Regions from separate parts of the Vreelandella vilamensis genome, predicted to be linked through region 1. Evidence: riboswitches for the same ligand, from Rfam matches in the RefSeq annotation. Region 1 holds a riboswitch; the other holds the start of a gene.
What was found. A riboswitch is a leader RNA that binds a small molecule or an ion and turns the genes downstream of it on or off. The one in region 1 is predicted to bind thiamine pyrophosphate.
Positions count from the first base shown of each region.

Region 1 (5,012 bases):
GGTTACGTCCTCTTTCTCTTTGGTTGGGTAGAGCCCTTCGCGCGCCTTACGATCGGTGTTGTTCTTGGCGGTTGCGGTCACTTGTACCAGCACTTCGCCAGGCCCTGGCGTTGGCACGGGGACATCGTCGCGGTAGTCAAGCTTCTCAATGCCACCGTGCCCAGTCAGCACCATAGCGGCCATGCGGGTGGGCAGGTTAGCGATGTTATCTGCCATGGCTGACTCCTCTTGGTTGTCGTTAATCAAGCCATGACGATAACAAACTTTCGCGGCGTCGCCATGGGGCATACACGCAATCACCCCACTTATCGCAACAGGTTAAAACCAGCGCTGACGCTTGAAGATCCAAATGAGCGCGATGCCAATACCCAGCATGACACCCCAAACAAAGAAATAGCCATAGCGGTAGCCAAGCTCGGGCATGTATTCAAAGTTCATGCCGTAAATACCGGCGATAAACGTCAGCGGCACAAAAATGGCGGTGATTACCGTTAGTACGCGCATGGTGATATTAAGCTGGTGCGAGGAAATCGAGATGTAGCCATCGACCAAGTCACCGCAAATGTCGTAATACATCTGCGTAAGGGTATAGAGGCGCTCAAAGCGATCTTCCACATCGGTGATGGCGTGCAGCGTTTCGCTATCGCCGCGGGGCAGATGGGCATAGTCGTAAGCGGTAAGCTCTTGCGTGATGCCCTTGTGATAGCTAAACACGCGGCGCATTTTAACCAACCGCGAACGGTAGGCAGTAATACGCCGCATCAGATCGTCGTTGCCCGCCGCTAGCAGCTCATCTTCGATATCGCTCAATGCGGTTTCAAATTGCAATAGGCTATCGATATAAAACCCGGCCGAGGTGTACATCACGCGCAGCGCGACTCGCTCGGGCGATTGGCGCAAAAGTGCGGCCCCCGCCTCGTTGAATAAGCGCTCAATACTCAGGGCTTCGCCGGCGTGCAAGGTGATCAAAAAACGCTCGCCGATGAAAAAGCTCACCTGTTGCGGCACGTAGTTAAGCTCAGCATCAAACGAAGAGATGCCGCGATAGATAATCAGCGTGTGCGTTTCAAACTCTTCGATCTTCGGCGGATGACGTTCTTTATGGGCATCTTGAATCGCAAGCGGATGGCATTCAAAGGATTCAAGCAATGCCCGTTCTTGCGTTTGCTCCACGCCACGCATGTCGATCCAGACATGGCTTTGAGGGGTTTCGCGAAAGCGCGCGATCAGCGTTTCATCGCCTTCTTGCGTGGTGCCATCCGGCAGTGTGAGTAATACGCGTATCATGCGTCTCCTTACTGGTCATTCTTTAATCGGCGACTTTCACTTGCGCTTTGCCAGCGTGCTTGGCGTCGTACATGGCGACGTCGGCACGTTTTAACAACTCTTGCGCGGTTTCCTCGCTCGCCGGGGCGTAGCTTGCCACGCCAATACTGGTGCTGACACTAAGTGACAGGTCGCCAACCCGGATCGGTGTCTCGATGGTCTGAATCAGCTTTTCCGCCAGCCCCAGCATCGCCTCGGGCGCCATCCCTTCTAATATCATCACAAACTCATCGCCCGCCCAGCGTGCGACATAATCGGTTTCGCGCACGCTGTGGCGTAGGCGCTTGGCAATTTCTCGCAGCAGCTCATCCCCCGCGGCGTGCCCATAACGGTCGTTCACGGCTTTAAAACCATCCAGGTCTAAAAACAACGCCGCGAGCGGCTGGTTAAGCCGCCGCACGCGGGCCATTGCCTCGGGCAGCCGTTCATCCAACGCCCGCCGGTTAGGCAAGAGCGTGAGTACATCCTGGCGGGCTTCCCGATCACGCATCCGCTCTAGCTGGCGACGCTCGGTAATGTCGTGAAGAAAGAGGCTATAACGCTTTTTACCTTCAATGCGCAGCGACTTCATTCGCACCTCAACCGGCATCTCGAGACCATCCCGGCGATACGCGTTGAGTTCGATGGGTTTGGTTTCATCGTACGGCGGGACACCCTGAGGGAAGATCAACGCGTGCAGCGGCTGCCCTAACGTCTCGTGAGGCGACCAGCCAAACATCGCCGTCGCGGCACGATTCCAATCCAGTACGCGGTAATTTTCATCCGCGCTAATATAGGCATCGTACGCCGATTCAATCACTAAATTCAGCTCGCGGGTGCGCCGTTCAATTTGCTCCTCCAAGCTTCTGTGCAGCGCGTCAAGCTCGCGTTGTGATGCCGCGCGGCGCTGCTGCTCTTGGGTCAAATGCTCGCGCAGGCGAATCTCGTCATTCAAGATGCCGGTCAAGTCTTTCAGTGCGGCAAGTTCCTCTTCGCACAGGGGACGCGGTTGCGTATCCACGGCGCAAAGCGAACCGAGCGCATAGCCCTCAGACGTGATAAGCGGTATGCCGGCGTAAAAGCGGATACCATTTTCGCAATCGACTAACGGATTGGCACTAAAGCGCGGATCTTGGCGTGCATCTTCCACTACCAAGGAGGCGCCCTCAGCGATGGTATGCGAACAAAACGCCACGCTTCGCGGTGTTTCGCGGGTGTCGGTGCCCACGCGCGATTTAATCCACTGACGGTCGGCGTCAATTAGCGTCACTGTCGCAATGGGGACGTTGAGCAGTTGGGTAACCAGCCGGGTGACCCGGTCAAACACCGGGTCATCAGGGGTATCTAGCAGTTTAAGCTGATGAAGCACAGCCAGGCGCTGGGCTTCATTGGCAGGAACAGGGTAGTCAAGCATAGAGGCGAATCACGTTTATATTTTTTCTAGCATAACGCGTTAAACGCCTCACTTCTGCCGTTACGCTGACTTTCTATCAACGCGCCCGGTTCATTTTTGCCATTAACACGCTAACAAGTGTAGACGCCACCAGCGCCCCTAAAAATGGCGGCAGCGTGGGGATACTATTGGGGAAGCTCGCGGCCATCAGCCCAGCGCTTACGCTACCTTGCGCTACCCAACCAGGAAGAATGGCACCAAGCATGCCGGCGACGCCACCGGCCACCGCCGCCAGCGGCGTCATGCGCCGCCATAAGCCGAGCAGCACCGGAATCACGATCGCTGCGCAGAGCAGATCGGCGATCAAAAATAGCCGCAACACAGAGAGCCCCTGCAGGGCAACCACGACGACCGGCACCATCAGCGCCACCGTGCCCCACCGCGCCGCCGCCAGCGACCACTGGCGTTGGCGGCTATTGCCCGCCGCTAATGAGGCGATGCCGTTTTGCAGGGTATCGACACTCGACGCCACCAACGTGACCGCCAGGATCAATGCCGGCAGCGCCAGCCAGCTGGGCGCCTCGCTTAACAGCGCAAAAAAGGGAATCGGCGGCTCTCCCAGGGCAACACCGCTCATCGCGGCGAGCATCCCAAGCCCCCCAATGAGCATCACCACCAGCACCGTCGCACCGCCGCCAAGCCAGGCGCCGCGCCCCAGGCTTTGGTTATTTTCAGCAGCCCATACCCGCTGCCAATAGCCTTGGTGAAACAAGTTTGCCGCGGTCACCGCAATCACCAGAGTCAGCGCCACGCTCAAGGCACTCCCTATTGGGGCGCTTGGCATCGTGGCGGTTTGCGGCAATTCAGGCAACGCCGTGAGCGCAACGCCGCCCACGATCAACAACAGCGCGATTAACAACCACGCTTGCCAGCGATCGGTGGCCAGGCTCGCCCGCAGGCCACCCACGGCGGTATAAGCCAACGTTGTTAAGGCCACGCCCAAGATCACCAGCGCCGGCGGCACGTCGGATAGAAGCGAGGTAATCGCGCCGATAGCGGTTAACTCGGCGGCGAGAAAGCACGCCATATAGGCCACCGACACCAACGACACCCAGCGCCGCACGCCGCGCCCATAACAGGCCTCGGCAAACTCGGCAATACTGCGCCCCTGCGGCAACGCCTGGCGGATTTTGGGGCCGTAAAGGCCCAGTACGATAAACGGCAGCGCCGAGCCAATCGCGTAGCCGGCAAGGGCTACCGGACCGACAAAGGCGCCGATTTCCGGCGGCGCAAACAAAATCCACGCGCCCATTCCCGAGGCCAAAAACGAAAGCCCTAACGTTCCCGCCGATTGGGAATTGCGCGCGGTGACGTAGTCATCTAGCAAGCCGTCAGCGCGGCGTGCGCGCAGGCCAAGGTAAGCAAAACAGAAAAGCGCCGCGGCTAGCGCCGCAGTGGTTAGGTAAGGCATGTCGCACTTCCTCCGCCGGTACGAACCGGATCAGGTTCCAGGGTCAGCACGAATGTGTGCGCTCTCAGCCCAATGGGCTCCCCTGGCGACAGTGAATTGAATTGTGATTGCGGTCATCCGCGTTGCGCATGGTTACGCAATTCGCCTGAGCAGTAAAGCCGAAGTACCGGCGTTATTTTTCCCGTGGCACACGCCCCATCAGGTAAAACTCTTCGTTGGGCGGCGTACCGGTAAGGGTGACGAGTCGATTCGATAGGCCGAAAAACGCCGTAATGGCGCCAATATCCCAGATGTCTTCGCGGGTAAAACCCACATTCGTCAGCCGCTCTTCCCACGCATCGGTTAACTCGCCGACCTCCACGCCACAATGCATGGCAAAATCGAGCATCACGCGGTGGCGCTCGTTAATCGGCGCGGTGCGATGGTTCACGGCTACCTGATCGGCAAGCTCTGGGTTTTTACTGTAGATACGCACCAACGCACCATGAGCGACGACGCAATAAAGGCAACGATTGCGCGCGCTGGTCGCCACCACAATCATCTCTTTTTCCGCCTTGGTTAAGGTATCCGACTCACGCTCCATTAACGCATCGTGATACGCAAAGAAGGCGCGAAACTCGGCCGGTCGATGCGCCAGCATCAAAAACACATTGGGCACAAAACCGGCTTTTTCCTGCACAGCCAGTATGGTGTCGCGAATGTCTTCGGGCAGTGCTTCCAGCGATTCCGGAACGCTAAAACGGCTAATAGGTGACGTCATAAAGACTCCTTTTATTGTTGTGAAATACGGTTGTGAAATATCGGTGTTAAATTAACGCATTACAGGCATGACGTTAACGTAGC
Region 1 covers NZ_JARWAN010000002.1:13,634-18,645, forward strand. The annotation lists gene QC823_RS01270 (alcohol dehydrogenase catalytic domain-containing protein) at 1-216, opposite strand, end outside; gene corA (magnesium/cobalt transporter CorA) at 319-1,287, opposite strand; gene QC823_RS01280 (sensor domain-containing diguanylate cyclase) at 1,310-2,719, opposite strand; gene QC823_RS01285 (SLC5/6 family protein) at 2,796-4,169, opposite strand; TPP riboswitch at 4,159-4,263, opposite strand; gene QC823_RS01290 (peroxidase-related enzyme) at 4,342-4,929, opposite strand.

Region 2 (5,012 bases), on a different contig from region 1:
TACTCGCCAACGCTTCGATAGTGCGTTGTGCTTCACTGACCTTCGCCGGGTCATCGCTTGGGCCAATCAACACGAAATCGTTAACCATGACATCGGCACGCTCGCTGGCGTCGCCGTTCTCAATAAAACGCTGCTCGCCGGCAGTATCGTGCACCAGCAGGCTATCGGCATCGCCGCGGCGGGCAATTTCAAACGCTTGCCCGGTACCCACGGCGACCACGCGCACCGCGATACCGGTGGCCTCTTTGAATTGCGGCAAGAGTGCGTCAAAAAGCCCTGAGTTTTCGGTCGAGGTCGTCGACGCCAAGGTAATGTAGTCATCGGCATGAACCTGTGCGGACCCGCCTGCGATCAGGATGCCAACCAGGGCAAATGATAACGTTGTTTTCATCTTGTCGTTCTCCTGTCACGGCGCAAAAACGGTCAGAACACCGTTATTCGATAAGCTCTCCTGCAAGAAACGCCTGGGCCTCTTTTGAAGCAGGCGCCGTAAAAAACACCTCAGCGGGGGTATGTTCGCGCACTTTGCCGCCGGCGAGAAACAGCACATCCCCAGCGAGACGTTTGGCTTGGTGAAGGTCGTGCGTGGTCATCACAATGCGCGTTCCCCGCTGATGAAACTCGCGCACTGCCGCCTCTACGGCTTTAATCGCCGCCGGGTCGAGCGCGGCGGTGGGTTCATCCAGAAACAGCACCTCGGGCTCAAGCACCCAGGCCCGCGCCAGCGCTAGGCGCTGCTGCTCGCCGCCGGAGAGCACGCGCGCAGGCGTATCCGCGCAGGCGGTGAGACCAAAGCGCGCCAAGGCCTCAAACGCAAGCGGCTTGCAGGCCTTGCGTGGGGTGTGATTCACCGCCAAGGCATGCGTGAGATTGGCCAAGGCCGAGCGGCGCAACAACACCGGTTTTTGAAACACCATCGCCTGGCGCGGCGCTGGCCCGTCCCACGTCACTTGCCCTTGCGTCGGTGACAGCAAGCCATGCGCCAAGCGCAACAACAGGCTTTTTCCCGCGCCGTTCGCGCCCATCACCAGGGTTGGGCCGGCGCCTGCCAGGGTAAACGAACACGGCCCCAATAGCGGTTTACCCTGGTGGCTAAACGTGACGTCATCGAAGCCTAGCGCTGGTGGCGCCAATAGCGTGGTCGCGGCAGTGAGCGATGTATTAAATGAAGTCATTCCATCCGCCTTTTAGCCAGCTCACCCACCACATAAGCGCCAGCGTTAATCAGCATCACCAGCGTTAGCAGTACAATCCCCAACCCCAACGCCAAGGGTAAGTTGCCCTTACTGGTTTCCAGCACGATGGCGGTGGTCATCACCCGGGTAACGCCCTCAATGTTGCCGCCCACCATCATTACCGCCCCCACCTCGGCGCTGGCACGGCCAAAGCCGGCAAGCAGCACGGTCAAAAGCGCAAAGCGGGCATCCCATAAAAGGGTCGGCATCATGCGCGCGCGCGACATGCCCAGCGACATAAACTGCTCACGGTACTCGCCCAGAAGCTCTTCTACCTTCTGGCGCGAGAGCGCGGCCAGAATTGGCAGCACCAGCACCACCTGCGCCATCACCATGGCCGATGGCGTAAACAGAAGCCCCCACTCGCCCAGCGGCCCAGCGCGTGAGAGCAGCAAATAAACGGATAGCCCCGCCACAACCGGTGGCAGCCCCATTAGTGCGTTGAGCGCCACGACGACCGCACCGCGCCCAGGAAAGCGCCACAGCGCCACCGCCGCCCCTAAAGGAAACCCGAGCACAGCGGCGACGAGAACCGCTAACAACGACACCTTAAGCGATAGGGCGACGATCTGAAATAGCGTGGCGTCTAGGTTCAGCAGTAGTGATAGCGCCACATAAAACGCATTGTTTTCCACGGCCGCGCCTCCTTATACCTCTTTATACAGCTCGGCGTTTTTATGGTATGGCCGGGCAAGTGTTGAGAAAGCGATGGCGATGACTCGTAAAACCCTCTTTCGCGGAGACAATGAGAATACGTCAAACTATCACAAACGCACAGAGGAGCGGCCCCATGAAAACCCGATTAGCGCGCTAGGTGGCGTGGGGTATAACGCTTAAGCGCGCTACACCGGCTTATAAAGCTCGGCGCCTTCGCGGCGAAACTTCTCCGCTTGCTCTTCCATCCCGCGGTCGCGGTAGGTGTCGCGCACTTCCTGACTAATTTTCATCGAGCAGAACTTGGGCCCGCACATGGAGCAAAAGTGCGCCACCTTAGCGGAGTCCTTGGGCAAGGTCTCGTCGTGGTATTCCCGCGCGGTGTCGGGGTCGAGGCCTAAGTTGAACTGGTCTTCCCAGCGGAACTCAAAACGCGCCTTGGAGAGCGCATTGTCGCGTCGCTGGGCGGCCGGGTGGCCCTTGGCGAGATCCGCGGCGTGGGCGGCGATCTTGTAGGTAATGATGCCGGTCTTAACATCGTCTTTATTGGGCAGGCCCAAGTGCTCTTTGGGCGTGACGTAACAGAGCATGGCACAGCCGTACCAGCCGATCATCGCCGCCCCGATGCCGGAGGTAATGTGATCGTAACCCGGCGCGATGTCGGTGGTCAGCGGCCCAAGCGTATAGAAAGGCGCCTCGTCGCACTCGGCAAGCTGTTTGTCCATGTTTTCCTTGATCAGGTGCATGGGCACGTGGCCGGGGCCTTCGATCATCACCTGGACATCGTGCTTCCAGGCGATCTTGGTCAGCTCCCCTAGGGTTTCCAATTCGGCGAACTGGGCGGCATCGTTGGCATCGGCAATGGAGCCCGGCCGCAAGCCATCCCCCAGCGAGAACGCTACGTCGTACTGCTTGCAGATCTCGCAGATGTCTTCGAAGTGGGTATAGAGAAAACTTTCCTGGTGATGGTAGAGGCACCACTTGGCCATGATCGAGCCACCGCGGCTGACGATGCCGGTGACGCGGTTGGCGGTCAGCGGTACGTAGCGCAACAACACGCCGGCATGGATAGTGAAGTAGTCCACGCCTTGCTCGGCCTGCTCGATCAGGGTGTCGCGGAACACCTCCCAGGTGAGGTTCTCGGCAATGCCGTTGACCTTCTCCAACGCTTGATAAATGGGCACGGTACCGATGGGGACCGGAGCGTTGCGGATGATCCACTCGCGGGTCTCGTGGATGTTCTGCCCGGTGGAGAGGTCCATGATGGTATCCGCGCCCCAGCGGATGCCCCAGGTCATTTTGTCGACTTCCTCTTCAATCGAAGACGTCACCGCCGAGTTGCCCAGGTTGCCGTTGATTTTCACCAGGAAGTTGCGCCCGATGATCATCGGCTCGGACTCCGGATGATTGATGTTGCACGGGATGATCGCCCGACCGGCGGCGACTTCATCGCGCACGAATTCCGGCGTAATTTCCTCGGGAAGCCGAGCACCAAACCCCTGCCCCGGATGCTGATGGCCGAGAATGCGCTCGACTTCCGCCGTGCCCGCGTACTTGGCAGAGAGCGCTTGGCGACGCTGGTTCTCGCGGATGGCGATGAACTCCATCTCCGGCGTGATGATGCCTTGGCGCGCGTAGTGCAGTTGAGTGACGTTTTTTCCGTCTCTGGCGCGCCGAGGCGTGCGTTTTAGCTCGAAGCGCAGCTGGGCCAGCATGGGGTCGCTTGCGCGGCGTTTACCATACTCGGAGGTGGGGCCAGCGAGGAACTCGGTATCGTCGCGGGCCTCGATCCAGCCACGGCGCAGCTCGGGAAGGCCCTTTCTCAAATCGATTTCGGCGTTCGGGTCGGTATAGGGGCCGGAGGTGTCGTAGACCAGCAGCGGCGGATTTTCTTCGTCGATGCCCGAGGTCTTGGTGGGCGAAAGCGATATTTCGCGAAAAGGCACGCGGATATCCGCGCGTGTTCCTTCAACGTAGACCTTGCGCGAGCCGGGCAGCGGCTGGACGCTGGCGGCGTCGACCTGGGCGGTCTCGGCGAGAAAATGTTGTGTCTTGCTCATGTGGAATGCTCCCGTGGTGGTGGCCAGGGAGGCGAAGGGACTGGCAAAAAATTTAAGAGTGCGCGGGAAGGCGCGTGCCAGTGCTTGATCCCTACGCCGGTACCCTTTCTGGCATAGCGCCAGAAAATTAGCCGGATCAGGTTCAACGGGACCAGCGCTTGGCGAATCGTTCATCAACGAAAGCCCTGCGCCATCTCAGCCGGATTCACCGGCACCCCGTCAAGCGAGTTCAATGATTTTAGGGAACACTAACCCCTTGCGCAATGTTCTTTAGCAATACTCATTAGCGATACCCATTAGCAATACGCTTTAACGCTTAGGTAACGCATCGAAAAACGTAGACGAAAAGTTGATCCAGGTTCTAGACCTAAGCCAAAAGTTACGCGAGGCTACTGAATGCCATCAATCTAATGGCGGCACCATCATCACCAAGAGGGGCTTTCGCGTGGCTGAAAGCAAGGACTGCACCGCAAAATCGTTTTGCTTGCGCTGGCTTACCGCCGGATTTATCGGCTGGCTGATCACCTTCCCGGCTCACGCCATTGAGCCCGGCATTCAGTTAAGCGACGCCGAAAAAGCCTATTTGGAAGCAAACGAGCCCATCGTTTTTGTCAGCCAACGCGCCTACCCGCCGTTTGAGTTTGTCGATGATGATGGCGAGCGCCAAGGCATGATGGTGGAGCTTGCGCATTGGATCGCCACCGAAGCCGGCTTTCACGCTCAGTTTGTCAACACTGACTTCAGCACCGCCCAAGCCCAGATTCAAAACGGCGACGCCGACGTACTTACCAGCTTTTTCTACAGCAAAAGCCGTGACCAACATTTTGATTTCACGCAAACGATTTTCGAGGTGCCAGCGGCGATTTTTGTGCGCGCGGATCGCCCCGATATGGCACGGCTTTTAGACCTCGACGGGCGCCGGGTGGCCACCCAACGCGACGACTACGCCGAAGAGTATCTGGAAGAGAGCGATATCGAGGTCGAGCTTGTCTCCACCCGTAACTTTGCCGATGCCGCCCAGGCGGTGATTAATGGCGAGGCTGATGCCATGATCGGCGACGAG
Region 2 covers NZ_JARWAN010000008.1:54,503-59,514, forward strand. The annotation lists gene QC823_RS06790 (ABC transporter substrate-binding protein) at 1-391, opposite strand, end outside; gene QC823_RS06795 (ABC transporter ATP-binding protein) at 435-1,175, opposite strand; gene QC823_RS06800 (ABC transporter permease) at 1,172-1,870, opposite strand; gene thiC (phosphomethylpyrimidine synthase ThiC) at 2,078-3,949, opposite strand; TPP riboswitch at 4,021-4,178, opposite strand; gene QC823_RS06810 (EAL domain-containing protein) at 4,395-5,012, shown strand, end outside.
Region 2: linked by a shared signal. The riboswitch ahead of thiC (phosphomethylpyrimidine synthase ThiC) and the one ahead of QC823_RS01285 (SLC5/6 family protein) in region 1 are both predicted to bind thiamine pyrophosphate.